Regions from separate parts of the Delftia sp. PE138 genome, predicted to be linked through region 2. Evidence: riboswitches for the same ligand, from Rfam matches in the RefSeq annotation. Region 2 holds a riboswitch; the other holds the start of a gene.
The links. Region 2 has a riboswitch for S-adenosylhomocysteine ahead of ahcY (adenosylhomocysteinase). Riboswitches for the same ligand answer to the same signal wherever they lie in the genome.

Region 1: another riboswitch for S-adenosylhomocysteine. It lies ahead of metH (methionine synthase); the one in region 2 lies ahead of ahcY (adenosylhomocysteinase).

Annotation. Positions count from the first base shown of each region.
Region 1 is NZ_JABEPN010000003.1:104,575-120,249, forward strand. Features, by position in the region: gene HFGMBDPB_RS12830 (MFS transporter) at 1-997, shown strand, start outside; gene HFGMBDPB_RS12835 (C4-dicarboxylate transporter DctA) at 1,298-2,641, shown strand; gene HFGMBDPB_RS12840 (GntR family transcriptional regulator) at 2,638-3,324, shown strand; gene HFGMBDPB_RS12845 (glycerophosphodiester phosphodiesterase family protein) at 3,496-4,839, shown strand; gene HFGMBDPB_RS12855 (DUF2195 family protein) at 5,670-6,041, shown strand; gene metH (methionine synthase) at 6,226-8,982, opposite strand; S-adenosyl-L-homocysteine riboswitch at 9,010-9,136, opposite strand; gene HFGMBDPB_RS12865 (FadR/GntR family transcriptional regulator) at 9,414-10,220, shown strand; gene HFGMBDPB_RS12870 (transporter substrate-binding domain-containing protein) at 10,217-11,023, shown strand; gene HFGMBDPB_RS12875 (amino acid ABC transporter permease) at 11,055-11,783, shown strand; gene HFGMBDPB_RS12880 (amino acid ABC transporter permease) at 11,780-12,433, shown strand; gene HFGMBDPB_RS12885 (amino acid ABC transporter ATP-binding protein) at 12,420-13,166, shown strand; gene HFGMBDPB_RS12890 (FmdB family zinc ribbon protein) at 13,239-13,598, opposite strand; gene fmdA (formamidase) at 13,645-14,874, opposite strand; gene urtE (urea ABC transporter ATP-binding subunit UrtE) at 14,911-15,600, opposite strand; gene urtD (urea ABC transporter ATP-binding protein UrtD) at 15,621-15,675, opposite strand, start outside.
Region 2 is NZ_JABEPN010000001.1:84,269-99,943, reverse strand. Features, by position in the region: gene mdtD (multidrug transporter subunit MdtD) at 1-505, opposite strand, end outside; gene erpA (iron-sulfur cluster insertion protein ErpA) at 621-995, opposite strand; gene rpsI (30S ribosomal protein S9) at 1,198-1,590, opposite strand; gene rplM (50S ribosomal protein L13) at 1,601-2,029, opposite strand; gene HFGMBDPB_RS00395 (23S rRNA (adenine(2030)-N(6))-methyltransferase RlmJ) at 2,297-3,169, shown strand; gene HFGMBDPB_RS00390 (septal ring lytic transglycosylase RlpA family protein) at 3,176-4,072, opposite strand; gene metF (methylenetetrahydrofolate reductase [NAD(P)H]) at 4,151-4,978, opposite strand; gene HFGMBDPB_RS00380 (TlyA family RNA methyltransferase) at 5,001-6,203, opposite strand; gene ahcY (adenosylhomocysteinase) at 6,361-7,791, opposite strand; S-adenosyl-L-homocysteine riboswitch at 7,862-7,946, opposite strand; gene HFGMBDPB_RS00370 (response regulator) at 7,954-8,688, opposite strand; gene HFGMBDPB_RS00365 (DUF4118 domain-containing protein) at 8,700-11,405, opposite strand; gene HFGMBDPB_RS00360 (TorF family putative porin) at 11,440-12,315, opposite strand; gene kdpB (potassium-transporting ATPase subunit KdpB) at 12,398-14,482, opposite strand; gene kdpC (potassium-transporting ATPase subunit KdpC) at 14,486-15,220, opposite strand; gene kdpA (potassium-transporting ATPase subunit KdpA) at 15,292-15,675, opposite strand, start outside.

The DNA of each region.
Region 1 (15,675 bases), on a different contig from region 2:
CACGCTGGCGCCCACCTATGCGGCCGTGGGCATCCTGGCGCCGCTGTTCATCGTGCTGGCACGGCTGCTGCAGGGCTTTGCGGCCGGCGGCGAGTTCGGCACGTCCACGGCACTGCTGATCGAGCTGGCACCGCCCGGCAAGCGCGGCTTCTATGGCTCCTGGCAGATGGCCGGCCAGATGCTGGCCCTGCTGATCGGCGCGGCCACGGGCACGCTGATCACCGAGATCTTCACCGAGGAAGAGCTGATGGCCTGGGCCTGGCGCGTGCCCTTCGCCGTGGGCCTGCTGATCGTTCCCGTGGCGCTGTACATCCGCCGCCATGTGGAGGAGCCCGAGGTCTTCAAGGAAATGCAGGCCGCGCAGGCCAGCGGCAAGGCGCGCCAGATCGGCATCATGGAGATGCTGCGCACGCATGCGCGCGAGACGCTGGTGGGCATGGGCCTGGTGGTCACGGCCACGGTGTCCATCTACATCACCTTCACCTATCTGGTGACCTATGCCACGGTGACGCTGAAGCTGCCCATGCGCGATGCCTTCATGGTGCAGATGGCCGGCGCCGCGCTGATGGTGGTGATCATGCCGTTCTTCGGCGCCCTGTCGGACCGCGTGGGCCGCCGCATGCTGACCATCGGCTCGCTGATCGGCTACCTGGTGGTGCTCTACCCGCTGTATGCCTGGCTGACGGACGGCCCCACGGTGCAGAAGCTGCTGATCACCCAGTTGGTGGTCTGCGTGTTCGTGGCCGTGTTCTTCGGCGTGTTCAGTACGGTGATGGCCGAGCTGTTCCCGCCCCAGGTGCGGTCTGCCGGCATGTCCATGGCCTACAACGTGGCCGTGATGATCTTCGGCGGCTTCGCGCAGTTCATCGTGACCTGGCTGATCCGCTCCACGGGCTCGCCCATGGCGCCGGCCTTCTATGTGATGTTCGGCGTGACGCTGGGCCTGCTGGCGGCCTTCTTCATCAAGGACCGCGCGATGGAGCGCAACCTGCGCTGATCCCCCCGGGCGGCGCGCCCTGCGCCGCCCTCGCGCATGCCCCGGCACGGGGCCTGCGCAGCCTTGCCGCACGCCGCGCGCACCATGCGCGGGCATGCCGGCCCCCGCCCTGCACCACGGCGGGGAGGCCCGCCCGCATCTGCCGATTTCATGCAGAAAAAGTCAGGGCTGAACTTCTCTGGAGTGCCGCAAATCCGCAGGGAATACCCTCTGCTGGCACGCGTTTCGCTTGTCTACATTCTTGCATGCAAGTTGCAGAGCCACTTGCATACAAGATTCCACAACTTGCGAAAGACGACTATGCGCCGCTTTGCCAGATCACTGTTCGGACAGGTGGTGATCGCACTCATCCTGGGTGTGCTCGCCGGAATATTGGCCCCTGAATGGGCCGTGAAACTCAAGCCCCTGGGCGATGGCTTCATCAAGCTCATCAAGATGATCATTCCCGTGCTGGTGTTCTGCGTGGTGGTGCACGGCATCGCGGGCGCGGGCGACCTCAAGCGCGTGGGCCGGGTCGGCGTCAAGTCGCTGATCTACTTCGAGGTGCTGACCACCATCGCCCTGGTGCTGGGCCTGGTGCTGGCCTTCGTGTTCCAGCCCGGCGCGGGCATGAACGTGGACCCGAGCAAGCTCGACGCCTCGGCCATGAGCGCCTATGCCAGCAACGCCGACAAGCTGACCAGTGGCGGCACGGTGGACTTCCTGATGAAGCTCATCCCCACCACCGTGGTGCAGGCCTTTGCCACGGGCGACGTGCTGCAGGTGCTGCTGTTCGCCGTGCTGTTCGGCTGCGCACTGACCATGCTGGGCGAGCGCGGCGCGCCCGTGCATGCGCTGATCGACACGCTGTCGAACGTGCTGTTCAAGATCATGGGCATCCTCATCAAGCTGGCGCCGCTGGGCGTGCTGGGCGCCATCGCCTTCACCGTGGGCCAGTACGGCATAGGCTCGCTCAAGCAGCTGGGCATGCTGGTGCTGCTGTTCTACGTGGCGGTGATCTTCTTCGTCTTCGTGGTGCTGGGCCTGGTGATGCGCTTTTCGGGCTTCAGCCTGATCAAGCTGCTGCGCTACCTGCGCGAGGAGCTGATGGTGGTCTTCGCCACCACCTCCTCGGACAGCGTGCTGCCCCAGATCATGGCCAAGCTGCGCAACCTGGGCGTGCGCGACTCCACCGTGGGCCTGGTGATTCCCACGGGCTACTCGTTCAACCTGGACGCCTTCTCCATCTACATCACGCTGGCGGCCGTGTTCATCGCCCAGGCCACGAACACGCCCATCGGCATGGCCGACCTGCTGACCATCCTGGCGATTGCGCTGGTGACCTCCAAGGGCGCCCACGGCGTGCCGGGCTCGGCCATCGTGGTGCTGGCGGCCACGCTGCATGCGATTCCGGCCATCCCCGCCATCGGCCTGGTGCTGGTGCTGTCGGTGGACTGGTTCATGGGCATTGCCCGCGCGCTGGGCAACCTGATCGGCAACTGCGTGGCCACCGTGGCCATCGCGGCCTGGGAAGGTGACATCGACCGCGAGCGCGCCCATGCCGTGCTCAACGGCCTGGCCGACAATCAGGGGCCCGACGCCGAGCCCTCCGGCGCCGCCGCCGTCCCCGCAACCGTGACTCCTGCCCACCCTGCAACGCAATGACACCTGTAAGCCCCCAGCACATCGCCGAGCGCGTCGTCGAAGCCATCCTGGCCCAGAAACTGGCGCCCGGCGAACGGCTGGGGGAGCAGGAGCTGGCCGACAACTTCGAGGTCAGCCGCACCATGGTGCGCGAGGCGCTGATGCAGCTGCAGGCGCGCGGCTTCGTGCAGGTGCAGCCCCGGCGCGGCTGGTACGTGGTCCAGCCCTCGGCCGAGGAGGCGCAGGACGCCTTCGCGGCGCGCCGCATCATCGAGACCGGCATCCTGGGCGAGGCCGGGCGCCCCCTGCAAAGCGTGATCGGCCAGCTGCGCCGCCACATCGCCCAGGAGCAGGAGGCCATTGCGGGCGCCGACGCCGCCACGCGCGCCTTCCTGCTGGCCGACTTCCACGTCTGCCTGGCCGAGCAGATGGGCCACCGCCTGCTGGCGCTCACCCTGCGCGACCTCACGGCGCGCACCACGCTGGCGGCCACATTGTTCCAGTCCACCCACAGCGCCAGCCAGTCCTGCGCCGAGCACGAACGCATCGTCGAGGCGCTGGAGCGCGGCGACACCGAGGGCGCCAAGGCCCTGCTGCTGGAGCACATCGGCACGGTGGAGCGTTCGCTGGAGATCCGCCCGAGCGAGGCGCCCGACGCCGGCGACCGCCTGCGCGCCACGCTGGCGCCCCTGTTCGGGGGATAACCCTGTGTCGGTGGGTCGGCAAATTTCCACCGACCGTCGCTAAAACGCCAATCCGGGCCCTACGGGGCGCACTGTCATGGTGCCGACACGGCTGACTGCATACGCTGCTGAGCTGGCGCATTGCGCGCCGTTCATCAACCCACCACTGCTTCGGATATGACCCAACGTCCTATGTCCTTTTCCCGCACTCCCCTGCTCGCGTCCCTGTGCGCGGCTGCAGTCCTCACGGCCTGCGGCGGCGACGGCGGCTCGTTCTACCTCACGCTCGACGGAAAGCAGCCCCAGGTGATCGCCCACCGCGGCTTCTCGGGCAAGTTCCCGGAGCAGACGCGCATGGCCTACGAGGCCGCCGCCGACGCGGGCGCGGACATGCTCGAACTCGACATGCACATGACGAAGGACTGCCAGCTGGTCGCCCGCCACAACGCCTGGCTCAGCGACAGCACCAACGTGGCCGACGTGGCCAAGACCAATGCCGAAGTGGCGCGCCGCCAGCGCACTGCGGCCGGCGTGCTGGTCAACGTGAAGTACCCCGCCGTGCCTGCCAACGGCCCCTCGCAATACCTGAGCGACCAGCTCGATGCCAACGATCCCAAGTCCGTGCTCAAGGCCCTGGTGGTCGATGGCGAGGACCACCGCAACGACTGGTCCATCAGCGACTTCACGATGCAGGAGCTGCGCAGCTGGCTGGGCGGCACGATCCTGGACAACCGCAGCGAGCGCCCCACCGAGTGGAACGGCAAGCTGCCCCTGATCAGCGCCCAGGACGTGCTGGACATCGCCGCCGCCAAGGGCAAGGCCCTGGGCCGCACCATCCCCGTCTACGCCGAGACCAAGAACCCGTACTGGAACAACCAGCAGGCGATCGCCAACGGCTGCGGCGCGCCCGGCTCGCGCCCGTTTGAAGACGCGGTGATCAAGCTGCTGGACCAGAACAAGCTCAACGCCAAGGATTCGCCCATCTACATCCAGAGCTTCGACCCGGCCAGCCTCAAGTACCTGCGCCAGGCCGGCATGAAGGCCAAGGGCGTGCAGCTGATCGACGGCAACGACTTCAATCTGCGCGACGGCTCCATGGTCTACATCACCAACGATGAATGGACCTTCATCAGCGGCCGCCCCTACAGCTGGACCCTGGCCGGCGACGCGCGCACCTTCGCCACCATGCTCACGCCCGCAGGCCTGGCCGAGATCAAGACCTATGCCGACGGCATCGGCCCCTGGAAGCCCCAGGTCCTGGCCCACTCCGTCGTGCCCTACAAGGACGGCGCCGGCCTCAAGGACGTGAACACCGTCAAGGACACGGGCCTGATCCGCGACGCCCACAAGGCCGGCCTGATCGTGCACAGCTTCACCTTCCGCAACGAGCCGGGCCGCCTGGCCGGCCTGTACAAGGGCGACCCCGTGCAGGAATACCTGGCCTACTACCGCCTGGGCATCGACGGCGTGTTCACCGACTTCACGGACACGGCCGTTGCGGCGCGCAAGGCGTACAACAAGGAAATCGGGCTCTGAAACTCCCATCCCGCTGACCCATGACAAGGCGCCTCGTGCGCCTTGTTTTTTTGGACTCTGGCAGTGGGCATATTCAGGCGACATCATCCATGGCAATCAGGTATACCTGAATGCGATGCAGCGAATTGGTATACAAGATCGTTACAGCATGTCGCAAAAACACTTTCCCTCCAACTTGCCTCCGAGGCAATAAGCGCATTAAGCTGCCCCGATCTCTGATCCAGATGAAGCTTATGAATCTGGATGGCATCAAACCGTGGCTACCGAGAAACTCGATTGATGCGACTTTAGAAAATTGGAGGGACCGTTTGTGATACCAGATATGGAGTTTGATGGGCAGAAGCTGACATGGAATGGCTCGGGTAGCTTCAAGGCAACGACAGGACTTCCAGGTTTTCAGATGCCAGAAAATCAGTGCATCAAAGACAGCGGACCAATTCCGGAGGGGATGTACAAGGTGCTTGTCACCGACCGTGGGGCGGCGAAGGATGACGGTGCGGGAAGATGCAACCTGTCTCCCGGATGGGGAGTCCAGACGATTCCACGCGGAGCTGCCGCCGGAAGCTGCGAAGCCTATTGGGCAAACTGGGGGCAGAACCGGGCGCGGATGGAGCCCGCCGACACTCAAACGCGCATCGCTTGCAACCCCGTTCGCAGCGGCTTTTATCTGCATGATTCAACCAAAGGCTTCAGCCACGGATGTATTGAGGTTGAGCATAGATTCTTCCCGATTCTTCGGTCGAAGGCGAAGTCCAGTTCGCGTAGCTATTTCATCCTGAAAGTCAATTACGTCCCGGCAAGAGTGACAAACGGAGGCACACGTGCATAGCATGGCTCGATTTTTAATATGGTCTGCCTTGTTCGGCGGATCTGCCTTTGCTGCCCATGCCGACCAGATAACGTTTCAGAACGATCTTTCAGCCTGCGTGTCGATCACGGCGACGAAGACTTCCACAGAGTCCAATGTGGTGTGGGCGAACACCCGTGTTCAACTGCGCAAATCGATTGGCGAGTGCGGATGCCTTTCGGCTCTGGCGACCTACACGAGCAGCGTGAACCGAGGGGGCGTCCGGCAGGTACTGCAGGAAGGCCTGATCGACCTGGGCAGCGGGGGAGAGAGAAAACTCGTCCTTGCGACCGATCCGGCCCTGGTCGCCAACAAGGAGGTGCGGGTTCGGCTGGCGTGCACCGGGCCCTTGTAGGGCATCCTGGCTCCTGCAGCATCGGCGCGCGCTTGAACGCTCAGCCGGATCACATCTTCTGATCGACTGCCTGCGCCGCTGGCGCGCCCTGTCCGCTATTCCAGTCAAAGATGAATGCCTTTGTCCAAAATAGCGAAAAATCGCACGCCTGACCGGCGTAGCCAAGCCAGCGGTCAACCCAATATCAGGCGAGATTCGGCGCCAGCAGCCTGCGCAGTTCCTCGATATCCATGCCCCGGCGCGCGGCCATGTCGGCGAGCTGGTCCTCGCCGATCTCGCCGACGTTGAAGTAGACGGAGTCGGGGTGGCCGATGTAGAAGCCGCTGACGCTGGAGGCCGGGTTCATGGCCAGGCTTTCGGTCAGGGTCATGCCGATCTCGTCGGCCTTGAGCACGGCGAACAGGTCGGTCTTGGCGCTGTGGTCGGGGCAGGCCGGGTAGCCGGGCGCGGGGCGTACGCCCTTGTACTGTTCCTTGATCAGCGCTTCGTTGCTGAGGTCCTCGTCGGGCGCATAGCCCCACAGGTCCTTGCGCACGCGCTGGTGCAGGCATTCGGCGAAGGCCTCGGCCAGGCGGTCGGCCAGGGCCTTGAACATGATGCCGGAGTAGTCGTCCAGCGCGTCCTGGAACTCCTTGTCCTTCTTCTCGGCGCCGATGCCGGCCGTGACGGCGAACAGGCCCGCGTAGTCCTGGATGCCCGATTCCTTGGTGGCCACGAAGTCGGACAGGCAGCGGCTGGGGCGCATCACGGGCTGGCCATCCGGGCCTTCCACCATCTGCTTTTCGGTCTGCTGGCGCATGCCGTACCAGGTCATCAGCACCTGGCTGCGGGACTCGTCGGCGTAGAACTCGATGTCATCGCCCACGCGGTTGGCAGGGAACAGGCCGATGGCGCCGTTGGCCTGCAGCCAGCGGCCTTCGATGATCTTCCTGAGCATGGCCTGGCCGTCGGCCAGCACCTGGCGGGCCTGCACGCCCACGATCTCGTCGTCGAGGATGGCCGGATAGGGGCCGGCCAGGTCCCAGGTCTGGAAGAACGGGCCCCAGTCGATGTATTCGGCGATCTCGGCCAGGTCGAAGTTGCGGAACACGCGCCGGCCCAGGGCGCGCGGCGCCACGGGGGCCTGGGAAAAGTCCACGGGCGTGGCGTTGGCGCGGGCCTTGTCCAGCGGCCACAGCGGCGTCTTCTTCTTGTTGGCGTGCTGGGTGCGGACCTTGTCGTAGTCGGCCTGGATCTCGGCCAGGTAGTTGCCCTTGTTCTCGCCCAGCAGGCTCTGGGCCACGCTGACGCTGCGCGAGGCATCGGGCACGTAGACCACGGGGCCTTCGTACTTGGGCGCGATCTTGACGGCGGTGTGCACGCGCGAGCAGGTGGCGCCGCCGATCAGCAGCGGAATCTTCTTGATGCGGAAGTAGTCGTCCTTGTGCATCTCGCCGGCGACGTATTGCATCTCTTCGAGGCTGGGCGTGATCAGGCCCGACAGGCCGATGATGTCCGCGCCCTCGGCCTTGGCCTTGGCCAGGATCTCGTGGCAGGGCACCATCACGCCCATGTTGATGACCTCGAAGTTGTTGCACTGCAGGACCACGGTGACGATGTTCTTGCCGATGTCGTGCACATCGCCCTTGACGGTGGCGATGACGATCTTGCCCTTGCTGGACACGTCCAGGCCCGCCGCTTCCTGCTGGCGCTTTTCCTCTTCGATGTAGGGCACGAGGTGGGCCACGGCCTGCTTCATCACACGCGCCGACTTGACCACCTGGGGCAGGAACATCTTGCCGGCGCCGAACAGGTCGCCCACGATGTTCATGCCGTCCATGAGCGGACCTTCGATCACGTGCAGCGGGCGGCCGCCGCCCTGCACCACGATCTGCTGGTAGGCCTCTTCGGTGTCGACGACGATGAAGTCGGTGATGCCGTGCACCAGGGCGTGCGACAGGCGCTCGCCCACGGTCTTCGGGTTCTCGGGCGTGCCGCGCCATTCGAGCTTCTTGCTGTCGTCCTTGGCGGCGCCCTTGGCGGCGTCGGCAATCTCCAGCAGGCGTTCCGCAGCGTCAGGGCGGCGGTTGAGCACCACGTCTTCCACGCGCTCGCGCAGTTCGGGCTCCAGGTCGTCATAGACGCCGACCATGCCGGCGTTGACGATGCCCATGTCCATGCCCGCCGAGATGGCGTGGTAGAGGAACACGGTGTGGATGGCCTCGCGCACGGGGTCGTTGCCGCGGAAGCTGAAGCTCACGTTGGAGACGCCGCCCGAGACCTTGGCGCCGGGCAGGTTCTGCTTGATCCAGCGCACGGCCTCGATGAAGTCCACGGCGTAGTTGTCGTGTTCCTCGATGCCGGTGGCCACGGCGAAGATGTTGGGGTCGAAGACGATGTCCTCGGGCGGGAAGCCCACCTCGTCCACCAGGATGCGGTAGGCGCGCTCGCAGATCTCGATCTTGCGCTGGTAGGTGTCGGCCTGGCCCTTCTCGTCGAAGGCCATGACCACGGCGGCCGCGCCGTAGCGCTTGATCAGCCGGGCCTGGCGCTTGAATTCATCCAGGCCTTCCTTCATGGAGATGGAGTTGACGATGCCCTTGCCCTGCAGGCAGCGCAGGCCGGCCTCGATGACCTCCCACTTGGAGCTGTCCACCATGACCGGCACCTTGGCGATGTCGGGCTCGGAGGCGATGAGGTTCAGGAAGCGCACCATGGCGGCCTTGCTGTCGAGCATGGCCTCGTCCATGTTCACGTCGATGACCTGGGCGCCGTTTTCCACCTGCTGGCGCGCCACGGACAGCGCTTCCTCGTACTGCTCGTTGAGGATCATGCGCGCAAAGGCCTTGGAACCCGTGACGTTGGTGCGCTCGCCCACGTTGACGAACAGCGTGCCCTCGCCGATGGTCACCGGCTCCAGGCCGGACAGCTTCATGGGAGGGGGAGTGAAAGAGGACGACATCAAGCTCACCTGCAAAAACGGCATGGCAACAGGTGAGCGTCGTTGGCACCGTGGGCGCGGTCCGGCCGGGAACCTGCACCTGGCCCAAGCCTGACGCGGCACGCGATCCGGTGTACGGATGGGCGGGTGCCGCGCTGCAACGCTCCTCGGGCCAAAGCCCGGGATTCTACGGCGGCTGGCGGCGGCCTGCAGTGCGGGTTTTACGCCCGCATTCGGGGCAGGCCTGCACAAAGCCATGCGGCACTGCACCAAAGCGCGGCAGCGCGGGCCGCCGGCGGCGCCTTCGGGGCGGATTGTCGATGTCCCATCGCCCCGGATTCTTTGCAATGCCTGAGGACAACGCTCCTTTTTTTGCATCTGGCACGCAATTCGCTATCTGCTGGGTACGTGGTCTGACCAGTCAGGCCAAAACCCTCCACCCGCGCCAGCCCATGCAAAGCATTCCGATCTCGATGGCCCAGACGCTGCAGCAGCACATCCTGAGCGGCCACTATCCCGGCGGGAGCCAGCTGCCGCCGCAGCGCGAGCTGGCCCGGCAGCTGGGCATCAGCCGCGCTTCGCTGCGCGAGGCGCTGTCCATGCTGGAGGCCCTGGGCCTGGTCGAGATCCAGCCGGGCAAGGGCGTGCGCATCAACGGCCCGCACAGCGGCCGTGCACGCATGCACCGCGCCTATGCCACCCCGGCGCTGGGCACGCTTTCGCCGCGCCAGCTGATCGAGCTGCGCCTGGTGCTGGAGCCCGGCTGGGCCGCGCTGGCGGCCGTGCGCGCCGACGACAGCGGCCTGCGCCAGCTGCAATGGACCCAGTCCCAGCTGGCCCACGCCCTGGACCGCAGCGACCTGCTGGCCGCCGCCGACGCCGATCTGCAGTTCCACCTGCTGCTGGCCCAGCTGTCGGGCAACCCGGGCCTGGTGGCCATGGCGCGCCAGCTGGAGCTGGCCATCAGCCACAGCCTGCGCCTGCCCTTTGCCTGGAGCGGTGCCGACGACCAGCCGGTGCGCGAGCACGACGCCATCGTGCAGGCCGTCTGCGCAGGCGATGCGCCGGGTGCGGCGGGCGCCATGCGCGCCCACCTGCTGTCGGCGGCCAGGCGCAGCGGCATCGATCTCGACACACCGGACGACGCGGCGGCGCCCGACGCGACGGCGCCCGACGCAACAGCGCCCGATACATCTGCGCCCGACCCTGACCCGCTTTTCTTTCGCCTCACCCCACCTTCCGAAGGAGCTTTCGCATGACTTCCCCCCTGACACCCCGCCGCGCATTCATCCGCACCGCCCTGGCGGCCGCCACCCTGGCCGCTGCCGGCCTGGGCGGCGCCGCCCAGGCCGACATGCTGGCCAATATCCAGAAGGCCGGCGTGCTGCGCGTGGCGATTCCGCAGGACTTCCCGCCCTTCGGCTCGCTGGGCACCGACCTGAAGCTGCAGGGCTATGACATCGACATGGCGGCCCTGGTGGCCCAGGAGCTGGGCGTGAAGGTGGAGCTGGTGCCCGTGACCAGCACCAACCGCATCCCCTTCCTGACCACGGGCAAGGCCGACATCGTCATCTCCAGCCTGGGCAAGAACGCCGAGCGCGCCAAGGTGATCGACTTCACCCAGGCCTATGCACCCTTCCCCAAGAGCGTCTACGGCCCCAAGGACATGAGCATCAAGGCCCCTGCCGACCTGGCCGGCAAGACCGTGGGCGTGACGCGCGGCTCCACCGAGGACCTGGCCCTCACGCAGGTGGCGCCGGCCTCGGCCACCATCAAGCGCTACGAGGACAACAACGCCACCGCGCAAAGCTACCTGACGGGCCAGGTGCAGCTGGTGACGCTGGGCAACATCGTGGCCAACGCCGTCAACGAGCGCACCAGGCTGCGCCAGCTGGACGTGAAGTTCGCGGTCGAGGACACGCCCTGCTACATCGGCGTGGCCAAGGGCGAGCCGGCGCTGCTGCAGAAGGTGGACGCCATCATCACCAAGCTCAAGGCCGACGGCCGCCTGACCAGCCTGTCCCAGCGCTGGATGAAGATGCCGCTGCCCGCCACCCTGTAACCGCTGCGCCCCTGCTCCCGGAAATCCTTCCATGGCCTATCAATTCGACTTCGGCGCCGTGTTCGACTACAGCGGCCTGCTGGCACAGGGCGCGGGCTTCACGCTGGCGCTGACGGCGGCGGGCGCCGTGCTGGGCGGCGCCATCGGCGTGGCCGGCGGCGTCAGCCGCGCCTGGCGCATTGCGCCGCTGCACTGGCTGTTCAAGGTGTACGTGGAGGGCATACGCAACACGCCCTTCCTGGTGCAGCTGATGTTCGTGTTCTTCGGCCTGCCTTCGCTGGGCGTGCAGATCAACGAATGGCAGGCCTGCCTGCTGACCACGGTGATCAACCTGGCCGCCTACATCACCGAGATCGTGCGCGCCGGCATCCAGGAGACGCCGCGCGGCCAGCTGGAAGCCGCTGGCGCGCTGGGCATGGGCCGCTGGGCGGTCTTCCGCCATGTGGTGCTGCGCCCTGCGCTGCAGCGGGTCTGGCCCTCGCTGAGCAGCCAGATCGTGATCGTGATGCTGGGCACCTCGGTGGTCTCGCAGATCGCCGCCCAGGACCTGACGTTTGCGGCCAACTTCATCCAGTCGCGCAACTTCCGCGCGTTCGAGACCTACCTGGTGGTGACGGCGGCGTACTTCGTGCTGGCCCTGGCACTGCGCCAGTTGCTGGCCTGGATAGGCCAGCGCTTCGTGGTGGGCCGCCGCACGCCGCGTGCAGCCAGGCCCGCTGCACCTGCTGCACCTGCAACCACTGCCGGAGACGCCGCATGATTGCCGACATTCCCCTGCTGCCCATCCTGGCCAAGCTGGCCGAGGGCCTGCTGGCCACGCTGGCGCTGTCGCTGCTGGCCTTCGTGCTGGGCGGCGCCACCGGATTGCTGGTGCTGTTCGCCCGCGTGGGCCGCAGCCTGAACCTGCGCCGCCTGGCCAAGGCCTATATCCAGGCCTTCCAGAACACGCCGCTGCTGATGCAGATGTTCATCGTGTTCTTCGGCTCGTCCATGGCCGGCCTGGACATCTCGCCCTGGACGGCGGCCGCCATTGGCCTGACGCTGTACACCAGCGCCTACCTGGCCGAGGTCTGGCGCGGCTGCGTGGAGGCTATCCCCCGCGGCCAGTGGGAAGCCTCGTCCAGCCTGGCCATGGGCTACCTGCAGCAGATGCGCCATGTGGTGCTGCCGCAGGCGCTGCGCCTGTCGATAGCGCCCACGGTCGGCTTCTCGGTGCAGATCATCAAGGGCACGGCCGTGGCCTCGATCATCGGCTTCAGCGAGCTGACCAAGCTCGGCTCCATGCTGGCCAACGCCACCTTCCAGCCCTTCCTCATCTACGGCCTGGTCGCCGCAGGCTACTTCCTGCTGTGCTGGCCCCTGTCCCTCTACGCATCCCATCTGGAGAAGAAACTCTATGCCGCTCGTTGATGTGCGCGCCGTTCACAAGCATTACGGCAACAACCATGTGCTCAAGGGCGTGGACCTGAGCGTGGACAGCGGCCAGGTGGTCGCCATCATCGGCCGCAGCGGCTCGGGCAAGAGCACGCTGCTGCGCTCCATCAACGGGCTGGAGGCCATCCAGTCCGGCCAGATCGTGGTGGACGACGCCGTGCTCAAGGGCTCGGAGGGCAGCGCGCCCTCGCCCGCCCAGCTGCGCGCGCTGCGCCTGAACGTGGGCATGGTGTTCCAGCAGTTCAACCTGTTCCCCCACCTGACGGCGGGCGAGAACGTGGCCCTGTCGCCCACCGTGGTCAAGGGCGTGAAAAAGCCCGAGGCGGCGGCGCTGGCGCGCCAGATGCTGGCCAAGGTCGGCCTGGGCGACAAGTACGACAGCTACCCCGACCAGCTCAGCGGCGGCCAGCAGCAGCGCGTGGCCATCGCACGCGCGCTGGCCATGCAGCCCAAGGTGCTGCTGTGCGACGAGATCACCTCGGCCCTGGACCCGGAGCTGGTCAACGAGGTGCTGGCCGTGGTCAAGCAGCTCGCCGCCGAGGGCATGACGCTGATCATGGTCACGCACGAGATGCGCTTTGCCCGCGACGTGGGCGACCAGCTGGTGTTCATGCACCAGGGCCTGATCCACGAAAGCGGCCCGGCCAAGCAGCTGTTCGCCAGCCCGCAGACGCCGGAGCTGGCCGGCTTCATCGGCGCCGTGCACTGAGCGGTACGGCCAGGCAGGACAAAGGCCCGCGTCGCGGGCCTTTTTTGCATCGGTGCGGCGCAGGGGCCGCGGTCAGTGGCTGATCATCCAGGGCCGCTTGGTCGGGAAGGTCTTGGCGCCGTTGGGCGCCGTGACCGTGGAGCCGCGCTTGCTGGCGCCGCTGCAGCAGCCGCAGCCCGAAGGGTGGCGCATGCGCGCGTAGCTGCCCTCGGCCACATCGCGTGAGCGCCTGGGCTCGTGCCGGGCGCGCTCGTTGGTGTCGTGGGCGCGGCGCTGCTCGGGGCTGGTGCAGGCCAGGCGCGGCGCGCTGACGAAGACGCGGGGCGAGGCCGCCTCGCAGATGGGGCAGGGCGCGGGCTCGTTGCGCTGCGAGAGGCTGCGCAGCGCGTCGAAGCCGCCGCATGCGGCGCAGTGGTAGTCATAGGTGGGCATGGGCGGCCTCTGGCGGATGGTGGATGGCGGGTGTCGTATGCCGGGCTTACTTGTCCTGGGCGATGGGCAGGTCCACCCCGCCCGTGATGATCTTCTGTGGTCCCTCGGCCGTGGGATTGATGTCGAAGTCGAAGATCTCCGTGGGCAGCCACAGCGTGGCGCAGGCATTGGGCACGTCCACCACGCCGCTGATGTGGCCCTGCACGGGCGCCGTGCCCAGCAGCGAGTAGGCCTGGGCACCGCTGTAGCCGAATTTCTTCAGGTACTCGATGGCGTTCAGGCAGGCCTGGCGGTAGGCCACGGTCACGTCCAGGTAGTGCTGCTTGCCCTTTTCGTCCACCGAGATGCCTTCGAAGATCAGGTAGTCCTTGTAGTTGGGCGTCATGGGGCTGGGCTTGAAGATGGGGTTCTTGATGCCGTACTTGGCCATGCCGCCCTTGATCAGCGAAACCTTCATGTGCACCCATCCGGCCATCTCGATGGCGCCGCAGAAGGTGATTTCGCCATCGCCCTGGCTGAAGTGCAGGTCGCCCACGCTCAGGCCCGCGCCGTCCACGTAGACGGGGAAGAACACGCGCGAGCCGCGCGAGAGGTCTTTGATGTCGCAGTTGCCGCCATGCTCGCGCGGCGGCACGGTGCGCGCGCCTTCGGCGGCGGCCTTGTCGCGCGCCTCGCCCTGCATCTGGCCCATGTGGGCGGTGGTGGCGTTGGGCGGGTTGGCCAGGCCGGGGATGCGGTCGGGGTCGGTGGCGATGAGGCCGGTCTCGCGCTCATTCCAGCTGGCCAGCATCTTGGGGTCGGGCAGGCAGCCGATCAGTCCCGGGTGGATGAGGCCTGCGAAGTTGACGCCGGGGATGTGGCGGCTCTTGGTGAACATGCCGTGGAAGTCCCAGATGGACTTCTGGGCCAGCGGGAAATGCTCGTCCAGGAAGCCGCCGCCGTTTTGCTTGGAGAAAAAGCCGTTGAAGCCCCAGAGGCTGTCGTCGCGCGCGCCGATGTCCAGCAGGTCCACCACCAGCAGGTCGCCGGGCTCGGCGCCCTTGACGCCCACGGGGCCGGACAGGAAGTGGACGGTGGACAGGTCCACGTCGCGCACGTCTTCGGCGCTGTCGTCGTTCTTGATGGCGCCGCCGGTCCAGTCATAGGTCTCCAGCTTGAACTCCGCGCCCGGCTCCACCCAGACCGCCATGGGGATGTCGGGATGCCAGCGGTTGTGCACCTGCGGGTTGTCGTAGGGGGACTGGTTGAGATCGACCTTGATCAGGGTTTCGGCCATGGTGTGCTCCTTGCGATGGCAGTGGGAAAAAACGGATCAGACGGAGAGGTAGGACTTGATGCGCTGCTCGTCGGTATCTGCTCTGGCCGTCTCATGGACCAGGCGCCCGCCCTCGATGACGAACAGCCGGTCGGCCACATCCATGGCGAAGGAAAGCACCTGCTCGCTGACCACGATGGTGATGCGGCGCAGCTTGCGGATCTCGTTGAGCGCCTTGGCGATGTCCTTGATGATGGAAGGCTGTATGCCCTCGGTGGGCTCGTCCAGCAGCAGCACCTTGGGGTTGGTGACCAGGGCGCGCGCAATGGCCAGCTGCTGCTGCTGCCCGCCCGAGAGGTTGCCGCCCTTGCGCCGGCGCATGTCCCAGAGCACGGGGAACAGGGCGTAGATGTCGTCGGGCACCTGGCGCGACTTCGCGTTCTCCAGGCCCGTCTGTATGTTCTCTTCCACGGTCAGCGTGGGGAAGATCATGCGGCCCTGGGGCACGTAGGCAATGCCCTTGGCCACGCGCCGGAAGCTCTCGTCCTTCGTGACGTCCTGGCCGGCCACGGTGATCTGGCCGCTCTTGGCGGGCATGACGCCCATCAGGCTTTTGAACAGCGTGGTCTTGCCCATGCCGTTGCGGCCCATGATGGCCACGGTTTCGTTCTCGCGGCCCTCGAAGCTGATGCCGTGCAGCGCCTCGCTCTGGCCATAGGCCACGTACAGATCCTTGACTTGCAGCATGTGAATTCCTTGTGCGTGCCTCAGTGGCCGAGGTAGACGTCGATGACCTTGGGGTCGGCCTGCACCTTGTCCATG
Region 2 (15,675 bases):
ACTCGACCATCCAGCCGCCCAGCGTGGGGCCGATCAGCGGCCCGACCAGGCCGGGAATGGCCACGAAGCTCATGGCCTTGAGGAACTGCTCGCGCGGAAAGGCGCGCAGCACGGCCAGCCGGCCCACGGGCATGAGCAGCGCACCGCCCATGCCCTGCAGCACGCGTGCGGCCACCATCAGCTGCAGGTTGGGAGCAATCGCGCACAGCACCGATCCCAGCACGAACAGCGCAATCGCCCACAGGTAGACGCGCCGCGTGCCGAAGCGGTCGGCCATCCAGCCCGATGCCGGGATCAGCATGGCCATGGTCAGCGAATAGGCGACGATGACGGACTGCATGCGCAGCGGGCTCTCGCCCAGGGCCTCGGCCATGGTGGGCAGCGCGGTATTGACGATGGTGCCGTCCAGCGTCTGCATGAAAAAGCCGATGGCCACGAGCCATAGGAGCACCGAACGCGAGGAGGATGTGGTGGAGGCGGAAGCGCTTTTGTCTTCAGGAATCATGGCAAGGCAGCAATGCGCAGGCGTTAAAAAACCGCCTGCGCATTGCTGCGCGGCGGTTGGTGGCGTGTTGTGCGGCGGGCTGCTGCGGGCTTCACTGCAGCGCGGCCGACAAGGCTTACACCGAGAAGCTCGATCCGCAGCCGCAGGTGGTGGAGGCGTTGGGGTTCTTGATCACGAACTGCGCGCCCTGCAGGTCTTCCTTGTAGTCGATCTCGGCACCCACCAGGTACTGGTAGCTCATGGCGTCGATCAGCAGCGACACGCCATTCTTGGTCATGGTCGTGTCGTCTTCGTTGGTGATCTCGTCGAAGGTGAAGCCGTACTGGAAGCCCGAGCAGCCGCCACCTTGCACGAACACGCGCAGCTTCAGGTCAGGGTTGCCTTCCTCGGCGATCAGATCGGCCACCTTGGCAGCTGCGCTGTCGGTGAAGACGATCGGGGTGGGCATTTCGGCGGTGGTGGTTTCGGTGATTTCTGCGACGGCGCTCATGGGGATACTCCGAAGTTCTCAATTGGCCCGAATGGTACAGCAAAGGGCTCGGGAATTCCCGGGGCTGCCGGCTTGACGACAGTGCAAGTGGGGGCATTGCCCACTGAATGAGAAAGGTTTGCATCGCCCAGAAAAAAACCGCCGGCAAAGGCGGTTTTTTTCTGGGGAAAGCCCCGGGGGACTTTCCTGCAGTGCCAGCGGATTAACGCTTGGAGAACTGCTTGGCGCGGCGTGCGGAGCGCAGGCCGACCTTCTTACGTTCGACTTCACGAGCGTCACGCGTCACGAAGCCGGCTTGGCTCAGGACGGGCTTGAGCGCTGCGTCATAGTCGATCAGGGCGCGGGTGATGCCGTGGCGGGTAGCGCCGGCCTGGCCGGATTCACCACCACCGTGGACGTTCACTTGAATGTCGAAAGCTTCCAGGTTGCTCGTCAGAGCCAGGGGCTGCTTTGCGATCATGATCGAAGTTTCGCGGCCAAAGTATTCCTGAATGTCCTTGCCATTCACGGTAATCTTGCCGGAGCCCTTCTTCAGGAACACGCGTGCGACGCTGGATTTGCGACGGCCGGTGCCATTGTTCCAATCACCAATCATCTAGGTCTCCTTAGATTTCCAGAGCCTTGGGCTGCTGGGCGGTGTGGGGATGCTCAGCACCGCCGTACACCTTGAGCTTCTTGATCATTGCGTAGCCCAGGGGACCCTTGGGCAGCATGCCCTTGACGGCCTTTTCCAGAGCGCGGCCGGGGAACTTGGCCTGCATGTCGCGGAAGTTGGTGGCAGTGATGCCGCCGGGGAAACCAGAGTGGCGGTAGTACACCTTGTCCAGGTTCTTGGTGCCGGTGACCTTGAGCTTGGAGGCGTTGATGATGACGATGAAGTCGCCGGTGTCAACGTGAGGTGTGTAAATGGCCTTGTGCTTGCCGCGCAGACGGAGTGCCACTTCGCTGGCGACACGTCCGAGCACCTTATCGGTGGCGTCAATCACAAACCACTCGTGTTGCACCTCAGCGGGCTTTGCGCTGAATGTAGACATGAGTTTTCTCTTTCAAGAAAGGTTTGGCGGGCCCTTTTCCGCGGTCGGTGCTTCTTCAAAAAGGAAGCCTCTTAGGCGGGGATGTAAACTTCGCCGCGGGACCCATAAAATCGCTGCGAAGCCCGCCATTATACAAAACTGGCGCAACCGCACCATCCCCCCGATCCGCAAGTCCCCGGCAGCCCTCGCCGCGAGGCGCCAGCGCCGGGCAACCTTGCAGCCGCCATGGGTGTCCACCCGCCAGCGCGGCTGGTTACCATCACGCCTATGTTCAGTTACCGCCACGCCTTCCATGCAGGCAACCATGCCGATGTGCTCAAGCACACCGTGCTGATCGCCACCCTGCAATACCTCCTCCAGAAGGAGGCCGCCCTTACGGTGCTGGACACGCACGCCGGCGCCGGCCTGTACCGTCTGGACGGCGACTATGCCAACAAGAGCGGCGAGGCCGCAGACGGCATCCTGCGCCTGGCCCAGGCCAAGGAGTCCGAGCTGGCCCCGGTGCTGCAGGCCTACATCGCCTCGGTGCGTTCCTTCAACCAGGGAGCGCAGCTGCGCAACTATCCGGGCTCGCCGTTCATCATCCAGTCCCTGCTGCGCGTGCAGGAGCGCGACAAGCTCAAGGTCTTCGAGCTGCATCCCACCGACATGCGCTCGCTGGCCGGCAACATTGCCCAGCTCGAAGCGGGCCGCCAGGTGGCCGTGCTGCACGAGGACGGCTTCGAGGGCATCAAGAAATTCCTGCCGCCGCCGTCGCGCCGAGCCCTGGTGCTGTGCGACCCCAGCTACGAGCTCAAGAGCGACTACGCCAAGGTGCTGGACATGGCGGCCGACAGCCTCAAGCGCTTTGCCACGGGCACGTATGCGTTCTGGTATCCGATCATCCCGCGCCCCGAGGCGCACGATCTGCCGCGCCGCCTGAAGACCATGACCACCAAGGCCGGCAGGAGCTGGCTGCATGTGGAGCTCACGGTCAAGAGCAACAAGACCTCGGAGCGCGGCGGCCTGCCGGCCAGCGGCATGTTCCTGATCAATCCGCCGTTCAATCTCAAGGAACAGCTCAAGCCGGCCATGCCGCAGCTGGTCAAGCTGCTAGGTCAGGACGAGAACGCGGCCTTCACGCTCGAATCCGGCGGCTGAGCCCGTTCAGCGCGCGTTCGAGGCCGCAGAGGCCACTGCGGTGGACGAGGCAGCGGCGGGCGCCGCAGCCTTCGCCACCGGCTTGGCGGCAGGGACGGCACGGCTGGCCACGGCCGTGCGTGCATTGGGCCTGGGTGCAGGCGCCTTGGCCTGGACACGCGGACGCACTGGCGCCTTGGCCTGAACCCGGGTCCGTGCCTGTGTTGTCTGTGCCTGTGCCTTGGCCTGCTGCGTCTTCTCGATGGACTTGGCCTTCCTGGCCGTGACCAGGGTTTCGGGGCATTCCTGCTCACCATCGTCGAGCTGCCACAGCTCCACGGGCTTGATGCCCAGGCCGACCATGCCCAGCTCCTGCGCTGCGGCCTGGCTCAGATCGATCACGCGGCCAGGCGCAAACGGCCCGCGGTCGTTAATGCGCACCACCACTGTCTTGCCCGTGGCGGCGCTGCGCACGCAGACGCGGCTGCCGAAGGCAAAGCTGCGGTGCGCGGCCGTCAATTCTTCCTTGTCGAAACGCTCGCCGCTGGCGGTCAGCCGGCCATGCAGGCCCGGGCCATACCAGGAGGCCAGGCCTTGCTGGTCGCTGTCGCGCGAGGGCACGAGGGCGAAGTCGGGATTGGAGGGAGCCTCGGCACTGTCTTCGGGCGAGGCCGACTCGGAGGGCTCGGCATCCGGGGATTTGCTGGCCGGCTGCGCGGCCCGCGATGTGCGGCCACCGCGCTTGCCGGCCGAGGGCACGGCCGCTGGCGTCTGGCCTTCATCCATTGCCGCCGCACCTGCGGTCAGGGCGCCGGACTCGGCATCGCTTTGTGCCACGGGAGCCGGCGCGCAGCCGGCCAGGGTGGCGGTGATGGCGCACATGGCCAGCCAGCGCCAGTGCAGGCGTCGAAAACCACGATCCATGGGCAAAAACCTCCAGGGAACGCCTGACCGTTCCCAAGTTCTAGAGGGTCGCCCGGGGCCGGCGCAGTGGCTGCGCGCTCAAAGGCCCAATCGATCGCAGATTTCCAGCGTGGCGACGCTCTGGTTCATCGTATAGAAGTGCAGCCCGGGAGCGCCCTGGCTGCGCAACTGCTCGCATAGACGGGACACGACATCAAGGCCGAAGGCGCGAATGGACGCCGTGTCATCTCCGTAAGCCTGCAGACGCAGGCGGATCCAGCGCGGGATCTCGGCGCCGCAGGCGTCCGAGAAGCGCATCAGCTGCGTAGAGCTGGTGATGGGCATGATGCCGGGAACAACCGGTGCATCAAGCCCCATGCCGCGCGCCGCATCAACGAAACGGCAGTAGGCGTCGGCATTGTAGAAATATTGGGTGATCGCGGAATCCGCGCCAGCGCGCACTTTAGCCGCAAACGCATCCAGATCGGACTGTGGGGATTTCGCCTGCGGATGGACCTCCGGGTAGGCCGCCACCTCGATGTGGAACCAGTCGCCGAACTCGCGGCGGATGAATTCCACGAGATCGCTGGCGTACTGGAATTCGCCACCCAGGCCATAGCCGCTGGGCAGGTCGCCGCGCAGCGCGACGATGCGGCGCACGCCCATGGCCTTCAGCTCCTGCAGTTCGGCGCGCACCTTGTCGTGCGTGGCGCCCACGCAGGAGAAATGCGATGCCGCGCTGACGCCTTCGTTCTGGATGTCACGCACCATGGCGAAGGTGCCCGTCTGCGTGGAGCCGCCCGCGCCATAGGTGACGGAGCAGAACTGGGGCTTGCGCGCATAGAGGTTCTTGCGCACCTGCACATGCTTGGTCGCGCCCTCGGGCGTCTTGGTCGGGAAGAACTCGAAGCTGATCGGAAAGCTCATGTAAGACTCGCTGCTCAGTGTTTCATTCGTTGCGTTTGCGCAGCTTGGCGCGGCCCGGACCGGGCACGCCGAACTCGGTACTGGTGTCGATCACACGCTCGTTGCGCTGCTCGCGCAGCACGGTGCGGGACACGCGCTTAGGCGCGGCCGGCTTAGGAGCGGCCTTCACGGCCGAACGGGGCTGGTCGTCGTCCTGCGCTTCAGGCTGCTCTGGCTCCTTCACCACGGCCGCCTGCTGGGCATGCACGAAGAATTCGCGGTTGCCGTCGCCGCCTTCGATGGCCGACTCCATCCAGCCCTTGACCTCCAGGCCCAGCTCGCCCAGGCAGGTGCGGATGCGCTGCTCCACCTCGGTGAACAGGGCCGCATCGCGCACGATGCCGCCCTTGCCGACCTGGCCCGGCTGCAGCTCGAACTGCGGTTTGACCAGCATCAGCAGCTGGCCATGCGGCTTGAGCAGGCGCGTGACGGCCGGCAGCACCAGGGTCAGAGAGATGAAGGACAGATCGCCCGTGACGAAGTCGAACTGCGGCGTGATGTCCACGTCGGCAAACTCGGCGCGGCGGCGGCGCTGCGTGGCCACCGTGCCCTCATCGCGCGCCTTGCCCTTGGCCGCGCGCTCGGCCTTGAAGGCCTCGATCTCGTTTTCCTTGGCGTCGTCGCTGTCGTCGTAGTCCTCGTCGACCACGCCGCCGTTGCGCATCCAGGCATAGGGCGCCACGGGCTGGGTGTCGTTGTCGTCGGGATCTTCTTCCCAGCGTTCGGACAGCACTTCCTCGCAGGCCTCCTGCAGGCCCTCGGCCGTCACCGCGCGGGCATTGACGCCTTCGACGCAGATCACGCGCGCATCCGAGCGCAGCCGGTCATGCAGCTGGCCATGGCCCACGTCCACGCCGATGACCTGGGCGGCGCCTGCCTGCAGCAGGCAGTCGGTGAAACCGCCCGTGCTCTGGCCCACGTCCAGGCAGCGCAGGCCGTCCACCGACAGCTTGGTGGCCGCCAGCGCGCCTTCCAGCTTCAGCCCGCCGCGCGAGATGAACCGGGCCTCGGCCCCGTCCAGCAACTGCAGCTCGGCACCTGCGGGAATCTCGTCACCGTTCTTGGCGACCTTCTTCCACGGCGTCAACGGCGTCATGCGCCACTGCACGCCACCCGCAATCAGCCGCTGCGCCTGCGAGCGCGTGGCCGCATGGCCGGCTTCCACCAAAAATACATCTGCGCGCATAGCGTCGCTCCAGGAAATCTCAGTTGACTAATGCCCGAAACCGGCGCGACCCAACTCAGGGACGCCAAGCAAGGGCCGCCCCGCAGCGAGGGCGTCGTCCCCCTCCCCCGCGAAGCGGGTAGAGAGGGGGAAGGCGCGTCAGCGCCTCAGGGGGTGCTTAATACCTATAAGTTTCGGGCTTGTAGGGACCCTGCTTGCTCACGCCGATATAGGCAGCCTGGCCGTCCGTCAGCTCGGTCAGCATGGCGCCGACCTTCTTCAGGTGCAGGCGGGCAACCTTCTCGTCCAGGATCTTGGGCAGCACGTAGACCTTGCCGACCTCGTAGGCATCGGGCTTGGTAAACAGCTCGATCTGGGCGATGGTCTGGTTGGCGAACGAGGCGCTCATCACGAAGCTGGGGTGGCCGGTGGCGCAGCCCAGGTTCACCAGGCGGCCCTTGGCCAGCAGGATGATCTTCTTGCCGTCAGGGAAGGTGATGTGGTCCACCTGGGGCTTGATCTCTTCCCACTGGTACTGCTCGATGGAGGCGACGTCGATCTCGTTGTCGAAGTGGCCGATGTTGCAGACGATGGCTTCGTTCTTCATGGCCACCATGTGCTCGTGGCGGATGATGTCGCGGTTGCCGGTGGTGGTCACGAAGATGTCGGCCTTGTCTGCCGCCCACTCCATGGTCACGACCTTGTAGCCTTCCATGGCCGCCTGCAGGGCGTTGATGGGATCGATCTCGGTGACCCAGACCTGGGCCGACAGCGCGCGCAGCGCCTGGGCGCAGCCCTTGCCCACGTCGCCGTAGCCGGCCACCACGGCGACCTTGCCGGCGATCATCACGTCGGTGGCGCGCTTGATGCCGTCCACCAGCGATTCGCGGCAGCCGTAGAGGTTGTCGAACTTGCTCTTGGTGACGGAGTCGTTGACGTTGATGGCGCGGAACTTCAGCGTGCCCTTGGCCGACATCTCGTTGAGGCGGTGCACGCCGGTGGTGGTCTCTTCGGTCACGCCGATGATGTGGGCGCTCTTGCGCGTGTACCAGGTGGGGTCCTGGGCCAGCTTGGCGCGGATGGCGGCGAAGGCGATCTTCTCTTCCTCGGAGGCGGGGTTGTCCAGCACGGACAGGTCCTTTTCGGCGCGCATGCCCAGGTGCAGCAGCATGGTGGCATCGCCGCCGTCGTCCAGGATCATGTTGGGGCCTTCGCCTTCGGTACCGGCGGCGCCGAATTCAAAGATGCGGTGGGTGTAGTCCCAGTAGTCGGCCAGCGATTCACCCTTGATGGCGAACACGGGCGTGCCCGTGGCGGCGATGGCGGCGGCGGCATGGTCCTGCGTCGAGAAAATGTTGCACGAGGCCCAGCGCACGTCGGCACCCAGGGCCTTGAGCGTCTCGATCAGCACGGCCGTCTGGATGGTCATGTGCAGCGAGCCGGCGATGCGCGCGCCCTTGAGCGGCTGCGCCGCGGCGAATTCCTCGCGCGTGGCCATCAGGCCGGGCATTTCGGTTTCGGCGATCAGGATTTCCTTGCGGCCCCAGGCGGCGAGGGAAATGTCAGCGATGGCCGTGTCGGCGGAAACGGGACGAACAGCAGCGTTCATGGTTTTCTCCAAAAGATGAATGAAAAACCACGTTCTGCGGGAGACGAAAAAAAGCTCACCGCACAGAAAGCGTGGGCGAGCGTCGTTGCAGGAATGACTCCGAGCCTCGCAGACCGCATCTGGTGAATGGGCCTGCTGCAACGCTCCTCGGAGAGGCGCTGATTATACCGATCCCGGGGATGTCTCACCGCCCAGCCCCACAAGCCGGTAGCCCACCTGCAGCTCGGTCACCAGGTGGCGCGGCTGGGCCGGCTCGTCCTCGATCTTCTGGCGCAGATTGGCCATGTGCACGCGCAGGTAATGGGCACGGCCCAGGTATTCGGGTCCCCAGACCTGCAGCAGCAGCTGGCGGTGGGTCATCACACGGCCCTGGGCGGCGATCAGCGCCGCCAGCAGGCGGAATTCGATGGGCGTGAGGTGCACCGGCTGGCCCGCACGCCGCACCTCGTGCGTGGCCAGGTCCACCTGCACCTGGCCGAAGTGCACCTGGCTGGATGCAACTGCGCCGCCTGCGGCCCCCAGTTGCTGGCGGCGGCGCAGCATCACGCGCAGCCGGGCCAGCAGCTCGGGCACACCGAAAGGCTTGACCAGGTAATCGTCTGCGCCGGCGTCCAGGGCGGCCACCTTCTCGTCCTCGCGCTCGCGCGCGGAAAGCACGAGCACGGGCACGGAGGACCATCCGCGCAGCTCGGTGAGAACCTGCTTGCCGTCGGCATCCGGCAGGCCCAGGTCGAGGATGACCAGATCGGGCTGGCGGCTCGCCGCCTCGATCAGGCCCCGGCGCGCGCTGTCGGCCTCGAAGACCTGCCAGCCCTCGTCCTCCAGCACCAGGCGCACGAAGCGGCGGATGCCGGGGTCGTCCTCGATCATCAGGATGCGGTTGGTGGGCGTGCTCATGGCGCAAGACTCTAATCGAGCAATGGCTGCTCCGGCACCGGAAAGCGCAGCGTGAACACGGTGCCGGGGCCTGGGCGCGCGGCAGCGGCCTCGATGCGCCCGCCATGGGCCTCGACAATGCTGCGCACCAGCGCCAGCCCCAGGCCTATGCCCGAGACGGTGGACTCGGCCGTGCCGCGCGTGAAGGGCTCGAACAGCGTCTCCACGGGCAGGTGTGGCGGCAGGCCGGGCCCGCCATCCTGCACGGCCACAAGCACCTCGCCGTCCTGTTCGCGTGCGTGGATGGTCAGCGGCGTGCCGGCCGGCGTGTACTTGGCGGCGTTGTCCAGCAGGTTGACCAGCACGCGCTCCATGAGCACGGCATCGAGCTGCAGCAGCGGCAGGCTGGCGGGCACGTCGGTGCTCACGGGATGCTCGTGCAGGCGCGCGCGCATCTGGCGCAGCGCGCTGCCGACCACTTCATCCAGCGGCAGCCATTCGCGCTGCAGGTGCACGCCGCCTTGCTGCAGGCGCGCCATGTCCAGCAGGTTCTCCACCAGTCGCTGCATGGCCTGGGCCTGGATGCGGACCTGCTCCAGCATGTCGGCTGCGCCGCCCGGCGGCACATGGCGCTGCGCGGCCTCGGCCGCGCCCAGGATGGTGGTCAGCGGCGTGCGCAGGTCGTGCGAGACGGCCGACAGCAAGGTGTTGCGCATGCGCTCGCCCTCCATGGCGATCTGGGTCTGCTGGGCCACGGCCACGAAGTGCTGACGCTCCAGCGCCAGCGCCACCTGGCTGGCACAGGCCTCCAGCAGGCGCTGCTCCTCGGGCACCTCCAGGCGCTGGGGCGCACGCAGTTGCAGCACCAGCACGCCCCGCATGCGCACGGGCGCCGCCAGCGGCACGTAGCGGGCCGGCGCGGCCGGCAGCGTGTCCGTGCCCTGGCCGGCCTGCTGACCGTGGTCCATGGCCCAGCGCGCAATGCTGTCGTCCATGGGGCAGGAGCCGCCGCCGGCGGGGCGCAGGCGCTCGTCGGCATCGGGCAACAGCAGCCCGGCCTGGGCGTCGAACACGCCCGAGACCGTGCTCAGCGCAATCTCCACCACCTGCTCCTGCGTGAGCGCGCCCGAAAGGTCGCGCGCCAGCCGCGCCAGGGCGCCCGCGCGCCGCTCGCGCTCGGCCGCCACGCGCGCCTCGTGGCGCAGCCGCGCCATGAGCTGGCCGCAGACCAGGGCCACGCCCAGCATCAGCACGAAGGTGAACAGGTACTGCGTGTCGTTGACATGGAAGGATCCGCGCGGGGGCACAAAGAAAAAGTCGAAGCACAGTACCGACAGCAGCGCCGCCCAGGCGCCCGGGCCACGCCCCCAGCGCAACGAAGACAGCACGACGATGAGCAGGAACAGCATCACCACGTTGGCCGGGTCGAAGATGCGCAGCAGCTGCTCGGCCAGCACCGTGGCGGTCAAGCAGGCCAGGGTCACGCCGGCATAGCCCTTCCAGGGCAGCGGCCTGCGCCGCAGCGGTGCGGCAGGCGCGGCCTCGGTCCGGGCCGCGCTGGAGCCCCCGGAGAGCACCAGCACGTCGATGTCGGGATGCAGCTGGACGATGCGGTCGGGCAGGCTGCGGCCCCACCAGCGCCAGGGCGACCATGCCGGGCGCGGCGGCTGGGCCAGCACCAGGCGGCTGGCGTTGCGCTCGCGCGCGAAGGCAACCAGGGCCTCGGCCACATCGGCGCCCGGCAGCGTGGCCGTCTCGGCCCCCAGGCGCGCGGCCAGGGCCAGGGTCTTGAGCACGGCGGCCTGCACGCTGCGTGGGCGGTGCTGGCGCTGGGGCGCGTCCACGTACACCACCATCCAGCCAGCATCCAGCCGGCGTGCCATGCGCGCCACCTGGCGCACCAGGGCGTCGTCGCCCGCATGACCTGCCACGGCCACCAGCAGGCGCTCACGCGCAGGCCAGACCGTGCCTATGGAGCGCTCGCGCCGGTAGTCGCGCATGTCCTCGTCCACGCGGTCGGCCGTGCGGCGCAGTGCCAGCTCGCGCAGCGCCAGCAGGTTGCCGCGCCTGAAGAAGTTGCGCGAGGCCCGCTCGGCCTGCTCCATCATGTAGACCTTGCCGTCCTTCAAGCGGCGCAGCAGCTCGTCGGGCGAGATGTCGACGACGATGACCTCGTCGGCATCGTCGAAGATCTGGTCGGGCACGGTCTCGCGCACCGTGATGCCGACGATGCCGCCCACCACGTCGTTCAGGCTTTCCAGGTGCTGCACGTTGATCGTGGTCCAGACATCGATGCCTGCGTCCAGCAGCTCCTGCACGTCCTGCCAACGCTTGGGATGGCGTGAGCCTGGCGCATTGCTGTGCGCCAGTTCATCGAGCAGCAGCACGCGCGGACGCCGCGCGAGCGCCGCATCCAGGTCGAACTCGCGCAGCGTCCGTCCCTGGTGCGGCAGCTCGCGCAGCGGCAGTTGCTCCAGGCCATGCAGCTGCTGCGCCGTTTCCTTGCGGCCATGGGTTTCCACGAGTCCCACCAGAACCTCGCGGCCCCCCTGGCGTTCGCGCTGGGCGGCGGCCAGCATGGCGTAGGTCTTGCCCACGCCTGCATTCGATCCGAAGTAGATGCGCAGCTTGCCCCGCCCCTCCTGCGCCCGCTCATGGCGCAGGCGCGCGACCAGGGCGTCGGGATCGGGGCGCGGCAGACCGGGCGGCGCCGGCTCGGCAGAGGACGAAATGGGCATGGTTCTCAGCCTAGCACCAGAGCGTGCTCCCACACTAGAACGCCGCCGACAGCGACAGCACCCAGCCGCTGCGGCCCAGGCTTTGCATCTGGCCTGCCGCATTGGCCGCGCGGTAGTAGCGCGTGTCGGCCGAGGTGCCGGCCCAGGCCAGCGTGGCCGTCCATGGCCCCCAGCTGCGGGCCAGCGAGACGCGCCAGTCGGCGTACGACAGTTCGCTGTAGTTGCGCACCTGCGTGTGGCCGGCATGCAGGCCCAGCACCGCCCAGTCGCCCAGCGGATGCTGGTAGTTCAGGTCCAGATAGCTGCTGCCGCGTGAGCTGCCGCTGCCGGGAAGTGCCTCGGCAAAGGCCGTGGCCGCCGTGCTGTCGCGCAGGCCGAAGTAAGGCGTCAGCGCCAGCGACCATTTGGCGCTGAAGCCGCCGTGGGTGACGCCCAGATAGGCCTCGGTGGTGTCGTAGCGCACGCCGCCGCTGCCATCCCCGCGGGGCACGCGCGCGCCGGGGTAGTTGTAGTGCAGCAGGCCGATGTCGCCCGTCCAGCCCGGCAGCAGCTCGGTGCGCCAGCCGCCGTACAGGTCCAGCTCCAGCGCGCGGCCGTCCAGATAGCTGTGGCGCGACACGCTGGAGCCGGACACGCCCAGGTAGGCGCCGCGCGGCAGCGACAGCTCCAGCCCGCCCTGCAGCGCCGGCCCCATCCAGCTTTGCGAGATGCCACGGAAACGGTAGTCGCTGAGCAGCGCCACGCTGCCGGTGAGCGCGTAGGCGGGTGCGGGCGATTGCTGGGCATCGGCACTGGCAGCGTTGACTGGGGAGGTCTCGGCCTGGGCATGGCAGGACGCAGCCGCCAGCGACAGCAGTGCAGCCAGTGAGGCACGGGGGAAGAAGCGGGGGACGGCACAAGCGGCCGTCATGGAAGAAGCGGATTTCATCTTGGTTTTTGTACAGAGAAAGCAAGGCGGTGCCTGCCCGGGCGGGCAGGCTTGCCGCCAAAGATCAGGCCAGGCCGAAAGCCACCAGCAGCATGTCGATCAGCTTGATGCCGATGAAGGGGACGACCAGGCCCCCCAGCCCGTAGACCAGCAGGTTGCGCCGCAGCAGGGCCGAGGCGCCGATGGCGTGGTAGGGCACGCCACGCAAGGCCAGCGGTATCAGGACGATGATGATCAGCGCGTTGAAGATCACGGCGCTCAGGATGGCCGAGCCCGGGCTGGCCAGTCCCATGACATTGAGCGCCGACAGCTGCGGATACGTGCCCACGAAGGCGGCCGGGATGATGGCGAAGTACTTGGCCACGTCGTTGGCCACGCTGAAGGTGGTCAGCGCGCCGCGCGTCATCAGCATCTGCTTGCCGGTCTCCACGACCTCGATGAGCTTGGTCGGGTTGCTGTCCAGGTCCACCATGTTGCCGGCTTCCTTGGCCGCCTGGGTGCCGCTGTTCATGGCCACGGCCACGTCGGCCTGGGCCAGGGCGGGTGCGTCATTGGTGCCGTCGCCGGTCATGGCCACCAGCCGGCCGGCGGCCTGGTGTTCGCGGATCAGGCGCAGCTTGTCCTCGGGCGTGGCTTCGGCAAGGTAGTCGTCCACGCCGGCCTCGGCCGCAATGGCGGCGGCCGTGAGCGGATTGTCGCCCGTGATCATCACGGTCTTGATGCCCATGCGGCGCAGCTCGGCAAAGCGTTCGCGTATGCCGTGCTTGACCACGTCCTTGAGCTCGATCACGCCCAGCACGCGGGCGCCATCGGCCACCACCAGCGGCGTGCTGCCGCGCCGCGAGACATCCTCCACCACCTTGAGCATGGCGGGCGGGAACTTGCCGCCCATGGCTTCGACGTGGCGGCGCACGGCGTCGGCCGCGCCCTTGCGCAGGCTGCGCGTGCCGCCGTCGGGCTGCGGCATGTCCACGCCGCTCATGCGCGTCTGGGCCGTGAAGGGCACGAAGACGGCATGCAGGGTTGCCAGGTCACGCTCGCGCAGGCCATGCATTTCCTTGGCCAGCACGACCACGCTGCGGCCCTCGGGTGTCTCGTCGGCCAGTGATGCCAGCTGCGCCGCATCGACCAGCTGCGCGGCCGTCACGCCGGGAGCGGGCAGGAATTCGCTGGCCTGGCGGTTGCCCAGCGTGATGGTGCCGGTCTTGTCCAGCAGCAGCACGTCCACGTCGCCGGCCGCCTCCACGGCGCGGCCCGAAGTGGCGATCACGTTGGCCTGCATCATGCGGCTCATGCCTGCCACGCCAATGGCCGACAGCAGGCCGCCGATGGTGGTCGGGATCAGGCACACCAGCAGGGCGACCAGCACCGTCAGTCCCACGACCTGCCCGCTGCCCGTCAGCTCCACCGCAAAGGCCGAATAGGGCCGCAGCGTGACGATGACCAGCAGGAACAGCAGTGTCAGTCCGACCAGCAAGATGGTCAGCGCCAGTTCGTTGGGCGTCTTGTGGCGGCGGGCCGACTCCACCATGGAGATCATGCGGTCCAGGAAGGACTCGCCGGGGTTCACGGTGATCTGCACCACCAGCCAGTCCGACAGCACGCGCGTGCCGCCGGTGACCGAAGAGAAGTCGCCGCCGGCCTCGCGGATCACGGGGGCCGATTCGCCGGTGATGGCGCTCTCGTCCACCGAGGCCACGCCCTCGATCACCGTGCCGTCCAGCGGTATGGTGTCGCCGGCCTCGACCAGCACCCACATGCCCGAGCGCAGTTCTTCCGCACCCACGGGATGCCAGCGGCTTTGGTAGCTGGCCTGCTCCAGCTTCTTGGCGACCGTGCTGCGCTTCATGCTGCGCAGGCTCGCGGCCTGGGCGCGGCTGCGCCCCTCGGCCAGCGCCTCCGCAAAATTGGCGAACAGCACGGTGAACCACAGCCACAGCGCAATGGCCAGGATGAAGCCCGCAGGCGCCTCGCCCTCGCCCGCCAGGGCCTGGGCCCAGAGCAGGCTGGTGAAGATGGCGCCCAGATAGACCACGAACATCACCGGGTTGCGCCATTGCGCGCTCGGTGCCAGCTTGCGGATGGAGTCACCCAGCGCCTGGCGCACCAGCGAAGGATCGAACAGGGACAAAGCAGTTTTGCGCGACATGGCTTACTCCTTGGCGGCATTGGCTGCCGCAGGCTGCAGCGTCGCGGCCGAGAGATCGTCCAGCGCCAGATTCAACTGCAGCACGTTCACGCGCGGCTCACCCAGCAGGCCCAGAACGCGCGGCTGCATCTGCTGGCGCAGCAGTTCCTGGACCTTGGCCACAGGCAGCTGGCGCTCGCGTGCCACGCGCGACAGCTGCAGCTCGGCATTGGCCACAGAGATGTGCGGATCCAGGCCGGAGGCCGAGGCCGTCACGGCATCCACAGGTACAGCGGCATCTGCCGCCAGACCATTGAGTTCGCGGTAGGCCGCCACGCGCGCCGCCACGGACTCCTTGAGCGCCGCGTGGGTCGACCCCTGGTTGGTGGCAGCCGACAGCGCGGCGTTGTAGGGCGCGGCCACCGTGGCATTGGCCTTGTCGGGATCCGGCGCCGTGGTGGCGCTGGGCCGACCCTGGAAATAACGGGGCGAAGCGAACTCCTGCCCGATCAGGGCCGAGCCCACGACCGAGCCCTGGCGCGTGATCAGGCTGCCATTGGCGGCCTTGGGAAACGCGGCCTGGGCCACGAGCGTGGTGACCAGCGGATACGCCAGGCCCGTGACCACGGCGACGAACAGCGCCGACCGCAGGCTGGGGCCGAACAGCGAGCGCAGCCCGCCGGCATCGGTCTGGGATGGAACCTGCGCATCGGTGCGCAGCACCGGCAACGGGCCGGAAGTGTGTGTTTGAACTTGCATTTCGGAAACCTCCGCCGCGCTGCTGTGTCAGGCACAGCAGGCGGCCAGGAAAAAAACGGGCTCAGGGGTGTTCAGGGATAGACCTGTCCTGACAGCATCTGCAGTTGCTCGACCACAGGGCCCAGGGCCAGCGAAGGCAGGAAGGTCAGTCCACCGACCACTACCACCACGAAGACCAGCAAGCCCATGAACAGCGGCGTGGCCGTCGGGAAGGTGCCCGGCCCCGCAGGCACGGTGGGCTTGGCCGCCAGGCTGCCGGCCAGGGCCAGCATGGGCAGCAGTGTCAGATAGCGGCCAGCCAGCATGGCCAGGCCGATGGTGGTGTTGAAGAACGGCGTGTTCGCATTCAGGCCCGCAAAGGCCGAACCGTTGTTGGCCGTGCCCGAGGCATAGGCATAGAGCACCTCCGAGAAGCCGTGCGGCCCCCGGTTGGTCAGACTGGCCATGGTGTCGGG